3 regions of the Arthrobacter sp. M71 S08 genome follow, and region 2 is predicted to be linked to each of the others. Evidence: riboswitches for the same ligand, from Rfam matches in the RefSeq annotation. Region 2 holds a riboswitch; each other region holds the start of a gene.
What was found. Region 2 has a riboswitch for cyclic di-AMP ahead of AC5RTB_RS04600 (M23 family metallopeptidase). Riboswitches for the same ligand answer to the same signal wherever they lie in the genome.

Region 1: it holds a riboswitch for cyclic di-AMP, as region 2 does, so the genes downstream of both, AC5RTB_RS15365 (LysM peptidoglycan-binding domain-containing protein) here and AC5RTB_RS04600 (M23 family metallopeptidase) in region 2, are expected to answer to the same signal.
Region 3: it holds a riboswitch for cyclic di-AMP, as region 2 does, so the genes downstream of both, AC5RTB_RS00245 (NlpC/P60 family protein) here and AC5RTB_RS04600 (M23 family metallopeptidase) in region 2, are expected to answer to the same signal.

Annotation. Positions count from the first base shown of each region.
Region 1 is NZ_JBNHEY010000009.1:69,618-75,413, forward strand. Features, by position in the region: gene AC5RTB_RS15360 (ABC transporter ATP-binding protein) at 1-560, opposite strand, end outside; gene AC5RTB_RS15365 (LysM peptidoglycan-binding domain-containing protein) at 740-1,693, opposite strand; cyclic di-AMP (ydaO/yuaA leader) riboswitch at 1,698-1,856, opposite strand; gene AC5RTB_RS15370 (YtxH domain-containing protein) at 1,998-2,279, opposite strand; gene mutM (bifunctional DNA-formamidopyrimidine glycosylase/DNA-(apurinic or apyrimidinic site) lyase) at 2,357-3,361, opposite strand; gene rnc (ribonuclease III) at 3,377-4,099, opposite strand; gene rpmF (50S ribosomal protein L32) at 4,157-4,360, opposite strand; gene AC5RTB_RS15390 (YceD family protein) at 4,363-4,896, opposite strand; gene AC5RTB_RS15395 (TOBE domain-containing protein) at 5,114-5,548, shown strand; gene modA (molybdate ABC transporter substrate-binding protein) at 5,545-5,796, shown strand, end outside.
Region 2 is NZ_JBNHEY010000002.1:154,783-160,578, forward strand. Features, by position in the region: gene AC5RTB_RS04580 (FecCD family ABC transporter permease) at 1-309, shown strand, start outside; gene AC5RTB_RS04585 (FecCD family ABC transporter permease) at 306-1,370, shown strand; gene AC5RTB_RS04590 (ABC transporter ATP-binding protein) at 1,372-2,259, shown strand; gene AC5RTB_RS04595 (siderophore-interacting protein) at 2,370-3,440, shown strand; cyclic di-AMP (ydaO/yuaA leader) riboswitch at 3,568-3,747, shown strand; gene AC5RTB_RS04600 (M23 family metallopeptidase) at 3,904-4,551, shown strand; gene AC5RTB_RS04605 (diacylglycerol/lipid kinase family protein) at 4,555-5,553, opposite strand; gene AC5RTB_RS04610 (hypothetical protein) at 5,665-5,796, shown strand, end outside.
Region 3 is NZ_JBNHEY010000001.1:40,010-45,805, forward strand. Features, by position in the region: gene serC (phosphoserine transaminase) at 1-934, opposite strand, end outside; gene AC5RTB_RS00235 (iron-dependent transcriptional repressor DtxR) at 1,175-1,879, shown strand; cyclic di-AMP (ydaO/yuaA leader) riboswitch at 1,999-2,186, shown strand; gene AC5RTB_RS00240 (M23 family metallopeptidase) at 2,191-3,189, shown strand; cyclic di-AMP (ydaO/yuaA leader) riboswitch at 3,342-3,493, shown strand; gene AC5RTB_RS00245 (NlpC/P60 family protein) at 3,499-4,311, shown strand; gene AC5RTB_RS00250 (NlpC/P60 family protein) at 4,339-5,163, shown strand; gene AC5RTB_RS00255 (HNH endonuclease) at 5,376-5,796, shown strand, end outside.

The DNA.
Region 1 (5,796 bases), on a different contig from region 2:
AGCAGGACAGTTGCACCTTCGGTGCTTACACGCTGGACCTGTCGTCGGAACACGGCGTCCATGACTGGATCAAGACCGGCACTCGGCTCGTCCAACAGATAGAGGTGCGCGGGCCGCGCGAACGCCGCAATCAGCGCAGCTTTCTGGCGGTTGCCCTTCGAATAGGTCCGTGTCCGGCGTCGGGGATCGAAGTTGAACTCCTCGATAAGCTCGCGGCGCAGCCTCCCGTCCGCCCCGCCGCGCAGGCCGGTGAGCAGATCAATCACTTCACCGCCGCTCAGGTCCGGCCAAAGATTCACATCACCCGGCACATAGGCGATGTCCCGGCGCGCGCGGACGGGCTCGACCCATGGGTCCACACCCAGGACCCGTACGGAGCCTCTGGTGGGGCGCATGAGTCCAAGCAACAGCCGGAGGGTGGTGGACTTCCCGGCGCCATTGGGCCCGAGGAACCCGTGGACTTCACCCGCACGGACTCGCAGGTCGAGTCCCGTCAGCGCAAAGACTGAGCCGAACTTCTTGACGAGGCGCGAAGCCTTGATCACGTGTTCCGGTTCCATGGCAGGGCATTACCTCCCGTGCGTCGCTCTGAGGAAGACAGCCTATCCCGGTGTGCAGCGGCACCGGCAGGGCGAGAAACCGTCCTTCTACTTGGTCCTCCCGGACACTTGCCTCGACATTAAACACCACTGGGGAGGACCTTTTCAGGTCCTCCCCAGTGAGAAAGGCTAGCCGAAGACTAGACGCGCACGAAGAACGCGCCGGCGAGGTCGCTCAGCGGGTGCTGCATGGTGAGGTTTGCACCATTCATGCCGCTGCTGATGACCTGGCCACCGCCAGCGTAGACAGCCACGTGGCCACCGGTGATGACCAGGTCACCCGGGGCCGGCGTGCTTACCTGAGCGCCGTAGGCAGCGAACTGCATGGGGCCGAGGTCGCCGACGGGCTTGCCGGCTGCAGCCATTGCGATCTCAACGAGGCGGGTGCAGTCCTGAACAGCGCCGCCGGCGAGCTGTGCCCGGGCCGAAGCGAGGATCGAGGCGCCTGCGCCGCTTGAAGAACCGTCAGCCACGGTGATCTTGGAGGACGCTGTGGTGATGTTCATGGTGCTGGTCTCTGCCGGTGCCGGAGCTGCCTGAACCTGCGGTGCAGGTGCAGGTGCGGGAGCCGGTGCCGGAGCGGCAGCAGCCGGTGCAGGTGCGGGTGCGGGAGCCGGTGCCGGAGCCGGAGCAGCTGCAGCAGGAGCCGGAGCGGCTGCAGCGCTGCCGGACAAGCTGATGACCTGGCCCGGGTAGATGATTGATTCCCAGCCGAGACCATTCGCAGCGAAGATGGCGTCGAGGCTGACACCGTAGTTGCCGGCGATGGAGCCGAGGGTGTCTCCGGCCTGAACGGTGTGGGTCGGAGCGTTTACAGCAGGTGCCGGAGCAGCAGGAGCCTCGACGACGGGGGCCGGGGCAACGGGCGCCGCTGGTGCCTGGACGCTGACCTCAGCGGCCGGGGCGGTGGCGGAAGTGGTGGTGGTTCCCGCGCTGGCCGGAAGGGCGGCTCCGAACATGATGCCGGAGGCTGCTACAACTACAGCTGCAGGGCGGCCAACGGTGCCAGCGTGCGAGCTGACTGCCTTGGACACGATCTGCATGGTGCTGGGCGGAGTTGCACGGTGGCGCGCGATATGACGGTTTTTGGACACGGAAATAGCCTCTCCCAACGCCTGCGGAGTTAGCTGTCGGATTCGGATGGGAGCCACCCGGACGGCCGGCATTACAGCCGGTGCGTCTTCACCCCTAGGACTTCACAGAAGTCCGCTAATCTGGTTCCCCCGCTCCTGCCGCAGTGTGTAGCGAACGGACCTTCCGGCGGCGGCAGGATTAGGCAATCCACCAGAAGGAAGCCGGGCTTTTGAGCCCGGCGTATCCACAACGTTACATACCTATCGTTGAATTGTCACGTTTCGGTCACGGAGAGGCTGGTCACACGTACTGCAGCGCATCGGATCAGATCTTGTACTCCATGTTCGGGTCTTTCGGAGTGTCGTTATCGCCGCCGCGATGCATCGCTGACTGCGCCTTCTTCAGAGCCTGCTCAGCCTGCGCCTGAACCTCGGGCGCCTTGGCCTTCACCGTCTCGGATGCCTGGGAAACCTTGCCCTGAACCTTAGGGCTGTTCCAGAGCTCGTTTGCCTTGACCTTGATCTGCTCGTAGCTGGCACGACCTGCCCGGGCGCCCAGAACGTAGCCTGCCGCCATGCCTGCTGCAAAAACCAACTTGTTCTTCATCGCGTTACTCCTGACGTGTCGGATGCTGAAACATCGAATCTAATCAGCATACTTACTTTTGTCACGTCAGGGGATACTTACCACCGTCCGTTGCGCGGCCGCGGCTGGCATCGGGGGCAGGTGTACGAGGAGCGGTTCATGAACGTGTCCCGCCGGATGCGCGAGTCCAGACCGTCCGCCGAGCATCGCCGGCAAGGTTCACGTTGCCGGCCGTAGGCGTTGAGTGAACGTTCGAAGTAACCAGAGGCGCCGTTGACGTTGACGTACAGGGAATCAAAGCTCGTGCCTCCTGCCTCGAGCGCGCGAGTCATCACGTCGCGGCAGGACGCAAGCAGTCGGGCAGCTTCCGCCCGGCGGAGAGTGTCGGTGGGGCGCGCATAGTGCAGCCTGGCAGCCCACAGTGACTCGTCGGCATAGATGTTGCCGACTCCCGAGACCAGAGTCTGGTCGAGCAGTGCACGCTTCAACCCCGTGCGCCGAGCCCGCAGCTTCCGGTAGAACTCGTCGAAGGAGAACGCCGGGTCCAGCGGGTCCCGGGCGATATGAGCCGCCTCGAGCGGCACGAGTGGTGAGGGATGCTCCCCCAGCCCACCGGGAAGCCCGTCCGGTGTGGACATCATGCTTGTGACGAAGAGTCCCCCGAAGATTCGCTGATCAACGAAACGGAGCTCCGCCGGCAGCGGTTCGCGTCCGTAAGCCGTGGAGAGCCGCAGCCGTACCTTCAGGTGTTTCTCGTCGGGCTGGCTATGGTCCTCGACCAGAAGCTGTCCGCTCATCCCAAGGTGCGCCATCAGCGCTACCGGTTCCCTGCCCGCCGGGAGTCCGGCCGGAGTCGGCGGGGACGACGATGCAGGGCCACTGCCGTCGTCGTCATCAGTAGCGAGCGGTAGCCAGAGAAACTTCCCGCGTCGCACCGCATCGGTGACGCGAGCCCCGACAAGATTACCCCTGAAGTCTTCAGCGCCGAGGGCGTGACGGCGGATCGAGCGGGGGTCAAGAACGTCAACCGCCTCGATGCGGCGCCCGCTGACCCAGCGTGCGAGGCCCCGGCGCACAACCTCCACCTCAGGAAGTTCAGGCATCACGAGCTCCCGGGATCACGTGGACTGACGTGCCGCCGTGTCAGTCTGCGCATCGATATTACCTAGCTGCAGCAGCTTCCAGGAGGCTGCTGCAGCCTCCTGCTCGGCTTCCTTTTTGGAGCGGCCGGAACCGGAACCGTAGCTGGTTCCGCCGATCACAAGCACGGCTTCAAACCTGCGGTCGTGGTCGGGGCCGAATCCGGTGACCTTGTAGTCGATCACGCCCATACGCTGCGCGGCGGCGATTTCCTGGATGCTGGTCTTCCAATCGGTTCCAGCACCGAGCGCGGCAGCGTCCTGCAGAACCGGACCGATAATGCGCATGACCAGACGCCGCGCCGTTTCCATGCCGTTGCTGAGGTAGGTGGCGCCGATGATGGCTTCCATGGTGTCAGCGAGGATGGACGACTTGTTCCACCCGTTGGTGAGCTTCTCGCCCTGCCCCAGCAGGATGTGTTGTCCCAGGTCGAGACCACGGGCAATCTCGGCGAGGGCACGCGTACTGACGACGGCGGAGCGTCTCTTGGCGAGCTCGCCCTCGGAAAGATCCGGATTGTCCCGGTACAGGGCGTCCGTGACCGAAAGGCCAAGGACGGCGTCGCCAAGGAACTCAAGGCGTTCGTTGGTGGGGATGCCGCCCTGCTCATACGCATAAGACCGATGCGTCAGGGCAAGACGAAGCGTCTCGGCGTCAATACTGACACCGAGACGCTTCAAAAGATCTTCAGAACTTTCCACGCAGGCGACGCTTTCGCGATCGTTGCCGGCAGCACCGTGAAGCGGTGCCGTCAGCATTTAGACGTCGGCTACCTTGCGGCCCTTGTACTCAAGGAACAGCTCGGTACCGGCGGAGTCGGTGACAACCTTGGCCTGGTGGGCAAGGCTGTAGGTGACGCGACCGTTCTCCACCGTCTTCATCAGCTTGGGAGCAACAGCCTTCCACTGGGATCGGCGTGCACGCGTATTCGAGCGGGACATTTTCCGCTTGGGAACAGCCACGACTAACTCTCTTCTCTCTTGTCTGACTCTGTCTTAACTTCTGGTTCCGCTGCCTCAGGGCCGGCGGCCGCGCCGGCCAACCCTGTCAGAGCAGCCCAGCGGGGGTCGAGGACCTCGTGCTGGTGTCCGGGATCCTCTTCCAGGCGTGCACCGCATTCAGCGCACAGACCCTGGCAGTCCTCCCGGCATACCGGCTGGAACGGCAACGATGTTACTACCGCATCCCGCAGCACCGGCTCAAGATCGACGGTGTCGTTCTCAACCAGGCGCTGCACGTCCTCCTCTTCATCCTCCGCCGACTCAGGGGCGTCGTAGTAGAAGAGTTCCTGCACATCGACACTGCTGCCATAGCTGAGCGGGTCAAGGCATCGGCCGCATTCGCCAGTTACTTCGACGTATACGGTTCCTGATACCAGGATCCCCTCGTGTACAGCCTCGAACCTCAGGTCCAACTCCATTTCGGAGCCTTCCTGAACGCCGATGAGCGCCACACCAAAATCCTTCGGTGCGGGCACATGTTCTTCGACTGTTCGCATGGTTCCCGGGCTGCGCCCGAGATCCCTGACACTGAAGACCAGGGGCGAACTGAGATCGCTTTTAATGAAAACTCCTGTAGAACATGTGACCGACGAACCATCTTAGCCCGAAACGAAGCCCCACCCCAAACTGGTGGGGCTCCCACACGGCCAACGATCGGGAAATCTGTGGCATTTCGAGAAAAATCCTCGCAAATACCGCGGTAAGTTTGGAATTATGACTCAGATACGTGTGCGGGATGCCGCACAGTTCCTCGGCGTCAGCTCGGATACGGTGCGGCGCTGGGTCGAAGACGGGACGCTCTCCGCCACGCGATCCTCGGGCGTGCTCTCAATAGACGGGCTCGAATTAGCCCGGTTGGCTCGGGATCGTGCCGTCCTTCCCTCGGACCTGTCCAGCGTAGCCACCTCTGCACGGAACCGTTTCGTCGGGCTGGTTACTGAAGTGATCAGCGACAGGGTGATGTCGCAGGTGGAGCTCCAGTGCGGGCCGCACCGGGTCGTGTCCCTCATGAGCAGCGAAGCCGTGCGGGAGCTTGGGATAGAACCCGGCACTGTTGCGGTGGCAGTCATCAAAGCCACCAATGTGATCGTGGAAACAGCGCCAACCGAAACCCCTTTCACAACGCGCCTCCCAGGCGGACCGCGATGAAGCACCACCTGCTCCGAGCGGTGAACGGGGGCGTCGTCGTGCTTTTCATGACCGCCTGCGGCAGCACGAGTCCGGCGGCGGAGGACACGCTGACCGTGTACGCTGCGGCCTCCCTGCAGGCACCCTTCGAGGAGATGTCCTCGGAGTTCGAAGCCGATCATCCCGGAGTGAGCGTCCAACTGAACTTTGCCGGCTCCTCCGATCTCGCAACGCAGATCATCGCGGGCGCACCCGCCGACGTGTTCGCG
Region 2 (5,796 bases):
GTCACGCTCGCCCGCGCGCTCACGGCGCTGGGCGTCGTCGTGCTCTGTGGTGCGGCGACAGCAGCTGCCGGCCCCATCGGCTTCATTGGCCTGGTCATTCCGCACGTCGTGCGTGCGTTCACGGGCCCCGACTACCGGTGGATCCTTCCCTTCTCCATGGTGCTCGCGCCGGTCCTGCTGCTGGCCGCCGATATCCTCGGACGCATCATCCTCCCGCCCGGTGAGGTACAGGTCGGCATCCTCACCGCAATCATCGGAGCCCCCGTATTCATCTGGCTGGTGCGGCGCCGCAAGATGGCTGAACTATGAGCCTCGCAGTCCGTCCCACACCCGAGGAGCGCGCCGGTGGTGAGGGCACAGGTCTCCCTCAACGCCACCATCTCCGCACCCGGCGGGCCGTGAAGATCGGCGCGCTGGCCTTCCTTGTGGTCGTGCTCAGCGCTGTCACGCTCCTGCTGGGCCGCTACACCGTGACCATCCCCGACTTCTTCCGCATCGTGGCGGGCGCCGACATCCCGGGGGCCAGCTTCATCGTGATGGAGAACCGGATTCCCCGCGTCCTGATCGGGGTCATGATCGGTGCAGCCTTCGGCGTTGCCGGGGCGGTGTTCCAGACCATGCTCCGCAACCCGCTTGCCAGCCCCGACATTATCGGCATCAGTTACGGCGCCAGCGCGGCTGCCGTTTTCGCGATCGCGTTCCTCGGTGCATCCGGCCTTGTCCTCTCGGGCTTCGCCATGGGCGGTGCCCTGGTGATTGCGCTGGCCATCTACTTCATTTCCCGGCGGGGTTCAGTGGCCGGGTACCGGCTCATCCTGGTCGGCATCGGGTTCGCCGCGGTCCTGCAGTCCGTGGTCAGCTTCCTCCTCACCCGCACCGACATCACCGTTGCAACTGATGCCCTCGCCTGGCTGAACGGTTCGCTCAACTCGAGCAACTGGGAGCGGGTGAGCATACTGTTCGTTGCGCTGGTGGTGCTGGCGCCCGCCGTCGTCGTACTGTCCCGTTCGCTGCGCGGGCTGGAACTGGGCGATGACGCCGCCGCCGGACTTGGCGTGAGCGTCGAACGGTCGCGGCTGGCGCTGATCGTCACCGGAGTGCTCCTCGCCGCGGTCGCGACTGCGGCTGCCGGACCTGTCTCCTTCATCGCTTTCCTCTCCGGCCCGATCGCCAGGCGCTTTCTCGGCGGGTACCGCCCGCTGGTGACTGCGGCGCTGGTCGGAGCGGTCATTGTCCTGGCAGCGGATTTCGTGGGCGCGAACCTGATTCCAGGAGTTTCCCTGCCGGTCGGAGTGATCACGGGCGTCCTCGGCGCCCCATTCCTCCTCTGGCTTCTTGCCACATCCAACCGATCAGGCCAGGGAGGCTGACATGAGGTTGAACGCCAAAGACCTGACGCTCGCATACGACAACCGGCCGGTGGTCGAGGACCTCACGGTTGAACTGCCGGCGGGCAAGGTCACGGTCATCGTCGGGGCGAACGCCTGCGGCAAGTCCACCCTGCTCCGCGGGCTGGCGCGTTTGCTGAAGCCCGCGGCGGGAACAGTGCTGCTGGACGGCAAGGACATCCACTCACTGTCCACCCGCGCGGTGGCGAAAACCCTCGGGCTGCTCCCGCAGACCCCGGTGGCCCCGGACGGAATCGCCGTCGTGGACCTCGTGGGCCGTGGCCGTTACCCCCACCAGGGCTGGTTCCGCCAGTGGAACCACGACGACGACGCGGCCGTTGCCTCCGCCTTGCGGGTCACCGACACGCTGGAACTCGCAGACCGTAACGTCGACGAGCTCTCCGGCGGCCAGCGGCAGCGCGTCTGGATAGCCATGGCGCTGGCGCAGCAGACCGACATCCTGCTCCTGGATGAGCCGACCACCTTCCTCGACGTGGCCCACCAGGTGGAAGTCCTCGACCTCATCACCGATCTGAACCGTACGGCGGGCACCACCGTCGCGATCGTCCTGCATGACCTGAACCTCGCTGCGCGGTACGCGGACCACCTCATCGCCATGAAGGGTGGCCGCATCGTCGCCGAGGGCTCACCGTCGAAGGTGGTTACTGCGGAGACGGTCGCCGATGTCTTCGGTCTTCAATCCCACGTCATCCCGGATCCCGTTTCAGGCACGCCGATGGTAGTGCCGATCGGGCGGCATCACGCCGCTCCCCGCAACGTAAGCGCAAAGACCACACGGGAGGGCATCCCGGGTTTTTTAGCGAACCCGCAGGACGGGCTACCCGCACCGGCAATGGAGGCAGCATCGTGACAGAAGGCAGCACAACGCATCGGGTCCCAAGGACGAGATCGAAGTCAAGGCAAGATGCAGGACAAATTACAACCCCGCGAGCGGCCGGGCGTGCGGGCGCGCTGTCTGCCGTGTCCGCGATCCGCGCGTTCAACGTCGTGGTCAGCCGCGTGGAGCCGGTCAGCCCGAATTTCCGGCGCATTACGTTCGGCGGCGCGTGCCTTTCCGACTTCGGCGTCCAGGGTTCCACCCTGGATCTCCGCATCAAGGTGATGATCCCGCCGGCCGGCGGCGAGTGCGCCGACCTCGGCGCTCTCATGGACGGCGCGGGCAGCGGGTGGTACCAGCAATGGCTTTCCCTCGAGCCCGCCGAACGCGGGCACATGCGTACCTACACGGTCCGCGAATCACGCTGCGACCTGGAAGTTCCCGAGCTCGATGTCGACTTCGTGATGCACTTCGACGCGGACGGGAAGGGCGGCCCCGCCTCGCAGTGGGCCGCATCGGCCGAGCCGGGCGACCGCGTCTGGCTGATCGGGCCGAACATCCATGCCGCAACCTGCTCCACCGCCGGCGCGTACGGCGGCATCGAGTGGCGTCCGGGACTGGCCCAGAACGTTCTGCTCGCGGGCGATGAGACTGCCGTTCCGGCGATCAGCGCCATCCTCGAATCCCTCCCGGAACACATCAGCGGCCATGCATTCCTGGAGGTCCCGGATGCATCGGACTGCCAGGACATCCGGACCCGGTCCGGCGTCGGGATCAGCTGGCTGGTGCGCGGCGGCCGTCCGCACGGCGAACTGCTCGATGCGGCAGTCCGGCAGGCGGTCAGGGTCCCTGGTTGGGTATCCCTGGCGGCGCCCTTCCGCGTGAGCCTGGGCTCGGACACACCCTCAGGACAGGCGCTTGCCGCGGCAGCCTGTGCGGGAGGTCCTGAACGGGCAGCCGGGCCCGAGCCGGAAGATATCGACATCGACAAGAACATCCTCTGGGAGACGCCCCAGTTGCTGGATCCCGCGGCCCTTGATGGCTCGCTGAACCCGGACAAGCCCTCGGGTGCGCTGCCCTTCTACGCCTGGATTGCCGGGGAAGCCGCGGTGGTCCGGGGATTACGCCGTTACCTGGTGCGGGACGTCGGCATAGACCGCAAGCAGGTCGCCTTCATGGGGTACTGGCGCCGGGGTAAAGCCGAACTCGCATAACACGCAGCCATACGATCCTTGGGATTGGCGCATAACGAAATTGTAACTTTCGGCCGGATGCCGTAGCGTTGAATCAGGTCATCCGTATCATCGTGGCCGCCGGACTGTACGCCTAGCCCTGTCACCTGTCCGGTTCCCGTTCATTTCGAAGACAGGGGCGGAGAACCCAATCCTGGGCAGTCGGTCTGCTGCCTTTGGGGTGAAGCCTGCACAGTCCTTGACCCGCCCTGGCGCGGCTATCGAGGTAAGGCCGAGTGACTCTTGCTCGAACCCGACAGCTAACTTCGCCGGCGTCAAGAGAGGCAATCCCTTGTCCCAGCAAGATTCCGTGGGCACCCCTGTGCCTGTTTTGTCCGGTCACCGTTCATCCCCATCAACCGCCGAAAGCCTGACCCGCAGGGACGCGCGCCTTCATGAACGCTCCCAGCGTCGCGTCCGCGTATTCCTTTGCGCTGGTGGAGCCTTGGCTGCGTCAGCGTTTGCATTGACGCTGGCAGGGCCGCCGGCGCTCACCGAAGCAGGGCTGATGAGGGTGAGCGAGACGCAGAGCGTCACTGCGCCTGAGGATGTCGCGGTGGATTTCAGCCGCGAACCGGTTGCACCGTCGTCCGCAAGTGACGTACCGGCTGAGGAGAGCAAAGTTTCGACGCTGTCCGCGGGCGAAATCACTGTCGCGAACGCCGAAGCGCCCAAGAAGCCGGTAGAAAAGCCTGCCGAGGAGCCATCGCTCGGTGCACCGGTGAGCGAAGTTTCGGTGGCTTCCCCTTACGGCAACCGGGTCAACCCGATGACCGGGTACGGCGAGGAAATGCACACAGGTACGGACTTCGCCGGCGCCTGCGGCACGCCGGTACTCGCCGCCGACTCAGGCACCGTGACCGAGTCCGGGTGGCACCCCTATGGCGGGGGCCAGCGCATTGTGATCGACCACGGCGGGGGACTGCAGACCACCTACAACCACCTCGCCTCATTGGGCGTCACCGTTGGTGAGAAAATTGACCGCGCAGACGCTATCGGCGCAGTTGGCACTACTGGCAACTCCACCGGCTGCCATCTGCATTTCGAAGTGCTCGTCGATGGGAAGACAGTCGACCCGAGCGGCCGCCTCTAGCGCCTACGGCACGGGGTTCGTGAGGATCGCCGGGTCCTTCTTGCCGTACGGCATCCGCAGCTTCAGCGAATTCGGCTCAACCCGGAAGGACATGTGAGTGCCCTTGCCGAGGGGGTCGCCGTCGAGCTCGATCTCCAGCGGAGTGTCAGACTCCACCTCAGCGGCCTTGCATTGGTAATACTCCACCGATGGGTCCTTGCCCTTGCCCCGCGCCAGGAGCTTGCCGACGACAGCGAACCACCCGAGCTTGCCGCGCGGCGCGATGGTCATGATGTCCAGCAGTCCGTCGTTGAGCTTGGCGCCCGGGAAGATCTCCAGGCCGCCCATTATCTTTCCGCAGTTGCCGCCCATGACGCTGCGCAGGCGGCGGGTGACCCGCTTGCCGCCGTCGATCGAAATATGAACCTTGGAGGGCTTGCCCGGGAGGTTCCGGATGCCGGCGTCGACGTATGCAAGCCAGCCCACCTTGTCCTTGAGGTCGTCGCGCGTGTCAGCCATCACCGAAGCGTCGAAGCCAAGCCCGGCCATCACCAGGAAAACATGCGCGTCCTGCGCCCGGTCCACGTTCACATGCACCACGTCGATGAACCGTTCGGTGCCACCGAGCGCCGCTTCGACGGCTCCCCGGGGGTCATCGACGTCGATATCGAGGTTCCGCGCGAGCAGGTTGCCTGTGCCCAGCGGCAGCAGGCCGAGTGCCGTCGTCGTGCCTGCCAGTTCCTCCGCCACGCACCGTACGGTGCCGTCACCGCCTGCCGCGATGACGACGTCGACCCCTTCCCTGAGAGCCTCCTGCGCCTGGCCGTGCCCCGGATCGTCCTCGGTGGTCTCGAGGAAGAGGGGTTCCTGCCACCCCTTCTCGAGGCTCAGCTCCGTGACGATTGCGCGGATATCCTCGTCGGTTGGCTTGACCGGGTTGAGGATCAGGGCTGCGCGCTTTGTCCGCGATTCCGACTGCGTTTCGGCCCGCGTTTCAGTCTCGGTGTCCGGCAAGGAAGCCATGCGTATTCTCCTGACGAGAGTGGTTGTAATCGAGCTTAGCGTCTGCCCTCGCCGGGTGTGCGGAGAGTTTTACGGGACTATGCTGGGTGGGCAAAACCAGAAGGAGGAGCCATGACACAGGACCAGTCCAGCGCAGGCGAGGGCAACGGGCCGGAAGAGGACACCGAGGGCAACGCCCTGAGCGGATCTCCCACGTTCCCCAACCCGTCCACGGCCCGTCCGACCGGTGACACCACTGGGTTC
Region 3 (5,796 bases), on a different contig from region 2:
CGATGACGTTGGACCGGTGGTCCGGGTCCTGCACAAACGGGGTGGCAACGGTGGAAGCGTCGGCCCAGCCGTATACGCGGCCCGCGGAATCGGCCGTGCGCTTCGCGGCGAAGTCGAGGCCGCCGTTGCTGTTGAGCCATTCGATCTGCGCGTTCAGCGTGACGAGGGTGGCAAGCGCCGGGGTGTTGTACGTCTGGTTCAGCCTCGAATTGTCGATGGCGGTCTGGAGGTCCAGGAAATCCGGGATCCAGCGATCCGATGCCTTGATTGCAGCTGCCCGTTCCAGCGCTGCAGGGGAGAACAGGCCAAGCCAGAGCCCGCCGTCGGACGCGAAGTTCTTCTGCGGAGCGAAGTAGTAGACATCGGCCTGCGTGACATCCACTGCCAGCCCGCCCGCCGCGGAGGTCGCGTCGATGGCGACGAGTGCGCCGTCGTCTGCTCCTGCCACGCGTTCAACGGGCGCCGCCACACCGGTGGACGTCTCGTTCTGCGGCCAGGCATAAAAGTCGATGCCGGACTCGGCAGTGGGGGCCGGTCGTGAACCGGGCTCGGAGGTGATAACTGTGGACTCCCCGAGGAAGGGTGCCTTCGAGGTCGCCGCAGCGAACTTGGACCCGAACTCACCGAAGGAAAGGTGCTGCGCGCGGGATTGGACCAGACCGAACGAGGCAACATCCCAGAACGCAGTGGACCCGCCGACGCCAAGGACAACCTCGTAACCCTCGGGGGCGCCGAAAAAATCCATCAGGCCGGACCGCACCGAACCGACGAGGTTCTTCACCGGGGCCTGGCGGTGGGAGGTTCCAAGCAGCGCGCTACCTGCACTCTTGAGAGCATCCAGCTGCTCCGGGCGGACCTTGGAAGGACCCGCGCCGAACCGTCCATCCTGTGGCAGCAGCTCGGCGGGGATGCGGATGTCGGCGGAAGTGCTCATGGTTGCTCCAGGACGTTTACTTGCGTTGTGGGGTCGCAGACCATTCTGCCCCAGTGTTTCCGTCGGGGACGCATTATGACCGCTGGGTTCGGCGGCAACGGGACAGCCGTCAAACCGGCCAACTAAATGGGTTAACCTTGTGGGGCGTAGGGATGACGACGGCGGCCCACCTTCCAGGGACTGCAGGCAGCCGCTGCATCAACGCTCAATCCGCACCAGTGCCAAGGAGCTGAACCCCGCATGACGGACCTCATCGACACCACCGAGATGTACCTGCGGACCATCCTTGAGCTCGAGGAAGAAAACATCGTGGCCCTGCGTGCGCGGATCGCAGAGCGTCTTCGTCACTCCGGCCCCACGGTGTCCCAGACGGTGGGCCGAATGGAACGTGACGGGCTGGTTGTGGTGACCGGTGACCGTCACCTTGAACTGACCGAACTCGGACGTCGACGGGCCACCGAGGTGATGCGCAAGCACCGGCTGGCTGAACGCCTGCTCTCCGATGTGATCGGTCTTGACTGGGCCTATGTCCACGATGAGGCCTGCCGGTGGGAACACGTCATGAGTGAGCGGGTCGAGCGGCGCCTCTACGAATTGCTTGGGAAGCCGACACAGTCGCCCTACGGCAATCCCATTCCCGGCCTCGAAGCGATCGGCGGAACGCCCTCCGAAACCTTGACCCTCGGTGTGTGCACTCTCAGCGAAGCTCTGGAGACGAACACCGCCGGCTCCGCTGTGACTCTTATCCGCCTGGCTGAACCTATCCAGGTGGATCCCGAACTGCTCACGCAGCTGGATGAGGGTGGCCTGCGTCCCGGAGCGTCCATGACCCTTCAGGCGGTGGGTGACTACGTGTCTGTTCGGGTGCCCGGTGTAGAGGGCGCACTGGAACTGCCGCCGGAAGTCGCTTCACACGTTTTTGTGGCCGTTCATCCCCAGTCTTAACCAAAGGCGGGAAGCTCTGGATTGCCTAAGGTTATCCACAGTTTGGTTACGAAATGATTACGGTCGGCCTCGTCGATCTATAGTTGATATCTGGCGCTGATACTCCAGCGTTACCTGGTTCGCATGCCTAACCCTGTCAGCGAACGCAGTGTTGAACAGATGACAGGGGCGGAGGACCCACCACCGGTCATGGCCCGCCATGACCTTGGGGTGAAGTTCCGGATGCTGCCTTATCGGAGGTATTCGAACCGAGTTTTCTCATACTCGAACCCGACAGCTAACTTCGCAGGCGGAAATGAGAAAGGGTCTCCTTGTCAAACACTGCTTCGGGGCGTCGCCGTGCCGGCACCCCGGTCGTTGAAGCGCGGCCGCGTGACGCCCACAGGCGCCACCGGGCCGAGCGAATCGCCCACCTCACAGCCGCTCACGTCGCTGTGCCGGCCACTTCAGTTGTCCGGGAGTGCGCGACCCCGACGGCGCCGGTTGGTGCGTGCGCGGCTGCGCCGATGTCCCGGAGGGAAGCCCGCAATGGCTCCGTGGCGCCTGCACAATCCGCGCCTGGGGCCCAGTCCACTGTTAGCCTCCGTCCCCGAGACCCGCAACGGATTGAACGACGACGACGCGCGGTCACCGCACGCCGGGATGTTTCCCTGGCGGGGCTCAGCCAGAAGGTTGCCATTGCCGCCGCTGCATCCGGAATGGTCCTCACCGTCGCGCTGCCCACAACCGCAGCAGTCTCGCCTTCCGACGCGCTGACTGTTGCTGCTCCAGCGGAGCAGGACGAGCCACAGCCAGTCCAGGCTGCCGCAGGTGCGGACGTCTCGTTTGACCGGGCTGCTCTGAACGGCAAGTTCGATCCCGACGCGAAACTGGCCGAGATGGTCTCGGCTTCGGGTAATGACATCGTGACCGCAGAATCCCAGGGTTCCCTCTCGGCGCCACTGGACGGCGGAGTGATGAGCTCGCCCTTTGGTTCCCGAATCAGCCCCATCACCGGCGCCGGTGAGCTCCACACGGGGCAGGACATGAGTGAAGCCTGCGGAACGGCCGTCAAGGCCGCAGCGGCCGGCACCGTGACTTTCGCAGGGTGGCACGCCTACGGTGGCGGCAATCGCATTGTTGTGAAGCACGCCAACGGCCTGGAGACCACCTACAACCACCTGTCCGCGATGGACGTGACAGTGGGTCAGGTAGTTGACCGGGGTGAAGCTATCGCGAGGGTGGGATCCACCGGCGCTTCGACGGGGTGCCACCTGCATTTTGAGGTCCTTGTCGACGGCAAGAACGTCGACCCGTTGGGTTGGCTTTGAACGGTTTCAACGCCGTCGTAATCGAGAACACACCGTTCCGTGATCGGAATGTGACATACCTTAAATTCTGAGGTAGCGTTCAACTCGTGCCGAATCGCAGGGGGTTCGGCACTCTCGCGCAGATCGCCTAGCTCTGCCACTGCGCGAGGTCCGTTCGTAAATCGCATGGCAGGGGCGGGGGAACCAATTGCGGGCTTCTTTCCAGAAGTCCTTGGGGTTAAGTCGCAGGATTTGAGACGATCCGCGGCCGGGTGACTCCCATCCGAATCCGACAGCTCACCTCGCAGGCGTAGGGAGAGGCAATTTAACGTGTCAAACAGCTCTGCGCTGGGCCGCCACCGTGCGGTGCCGGCTCATACAAACTCGCTCGCAGCAATCTCGAAGGCTGTATCTTCGAACGCCGGTTCCGTAGGACGCCAGGCAGCGGTCATTGTGGCAGCTTCCGGCCTGGTCCTCACGGCCGGACTTCCGGCCCACGGCGCATCCGACGCCCAGCGCTCGGCGCAGGCCGTCAAGACGCTCAGCACAGTCGCCGTTCAGCCCACCGCAGTCAGCGCTTCTGCTGATGCGACTGTCACCTTCGAGCGTGCGGCTGTCGAGGCTGTAGCTGCTCCGGTTGTCGAGGCCGTTGAGGACGCTCCCGTCGCAGCGCAGGCTGAAGTTGTCGAGGCGGCCCCCGCCCCGGCCTCGACCGTCGAAACCGTCGTCGAGGTCGTGACGCCGGCCGTCCAGGTCGCAGCAGCAGCCCCGGCCCCGGCGAAGGTGGAGCCCGCCGCAGTTGAGGCTCCCGTTCCGGTCAAGGCGCCCAGCGCCAGCGGAGTCGGAGCAGCACTGGTCGGCTCGGCCTACTCCCAGATCGGTGTCGCACAGGATTGCACCGCTATGGTCGAGAAGGCCCTCCGCTCAATCGGCAAGTCCGTCGGCGACATCGCTCCGAGCGACTTCTTCGCTTTCGGATCAGTCGTCCCCACTCCCGCTCCCGGCGACCTCGTGGTCTCCGGTGGTCACGTTGCCATTTACGTAGGCAACGGTCAGGTCATCAGCGGTGGCCTGAACGGTATGAACACCGGTCTTCACAGCCTGTCCGATCTCTCTGGCTACAGCTTCGTCCGCGTTAGCTAAGAACCAGAAAACCTGGAGCTCACACATATGACCCCGAACATCCGTGCCATCGCGCGCCACCGCGCCGAAGTGCAGCGATCAGCCTCTCTCTCCACCATTGCGCGCGCCGTCGGTGGCAACGCCGGCGGCGTAGGTCGCCAGGCAGCCGTCATCGCCGCGGCATCCGGTCTGGTTCTTACCAGCGGCGTTGCCGCAAACGCGGTCGAATTGCCTGCGGAGCGCAACACCGTCACCACCACCCTTGAGGTTCAGCCTGCCACGGCGCCGATCCAGGCACCGGCCGATGCAAAGATCTCCTTCAACAAGACCGCCGTCAAGGCCGTCGCCGCTCCTGTAGTGGTTGCCCCTGTAGTTCAGCCGCAGGCCGAAACTATTGAGGTCGCTCCCGCTGTTGCACCGGTCGACGAGGCAGAACCTGCCGTAATCGAGCCCGCAGTAGCAGTGGAAACAACGGCCACTGTCGCGGCGCAGCCGGCCATCGCCAAGACGCCTGCCCCCGCAGCAGCCGCCCAGGCGTCCTCGGGCGTAGCCGCCACCATCGCTGCTGCCGCCAAGGCGCAGCTGGGAGTGACCCAGGACTGCACCCGCCTCGCCAGCAACGCCCTCGCCGCTGCAGGCATCAACTTCCACGGATGGCCGGCCGGCTACCTCTCCCTCGGCCGCACGGTCAGCGCTGCAGAAGCTATCCCCGGCGACCTTATCTACTATGCCGACGGCGGGATGGGCCTGGCCCACATCGCCGTTTACATCGGCGGTGGCCAGGCCGTCCACGGTGGGTTCAACGGCAACCAGACGGTCATCGCGCCGGCTGAGCTCGGATCAGGCCCCGTGTTCATCCGCGTCGGCGGCTAACTCTGCAACAGATTCGTATGAAGCCCCTCGCCGTAGCCGGCGAGGGGCTTTTTCGTGCCCGTCTGCCGGGAAAAGCGAGTGTGGCGATTGACGAACCATGAGCCGAACGGCTTACTCTTGCACTGTTAATCCGAAGTACCTTCGCTGTAGCTTCAGGGACGTCAGGGATTTTCCGGAATCTTCTGGGCTATGGACGGCAAAGAGGAATGTGCATGCGCACTCTCGTTCTTAATGCTGGATATGAACCACTGGCGGTGGTTACCTTCCGCCGGGCGCTGGTGCTTGTTCTCACAGGTAAAGCCAGCGTCGTCGCAGAAGGGGAGGACCCGGTGGTTGGCCCCAACGAAGTTCTGTCCAGGCCTTCAGTCATTCTGCTGAACCGGTATGTGAAGATCCCGTATCGCAATAGCACGGTAGCAACGCGACGCGGCGTGCTCAGGCGTGATAATCATATGTGCGCCTACTGCGGTAAGGCCGCATCCACCATCGACCATGTGGTCCCGCGCTCGCGCGGGGGAGAGGACAGCTGGGAGAACCTCGTCGCCTGCTGCCTGAGATGCAACAACGCGAAGGGGGACAAGACCCTCGGGTCCCTCGGCTGGTCACTCCGGGTTGTGCCCAGGCCTCCCCGCG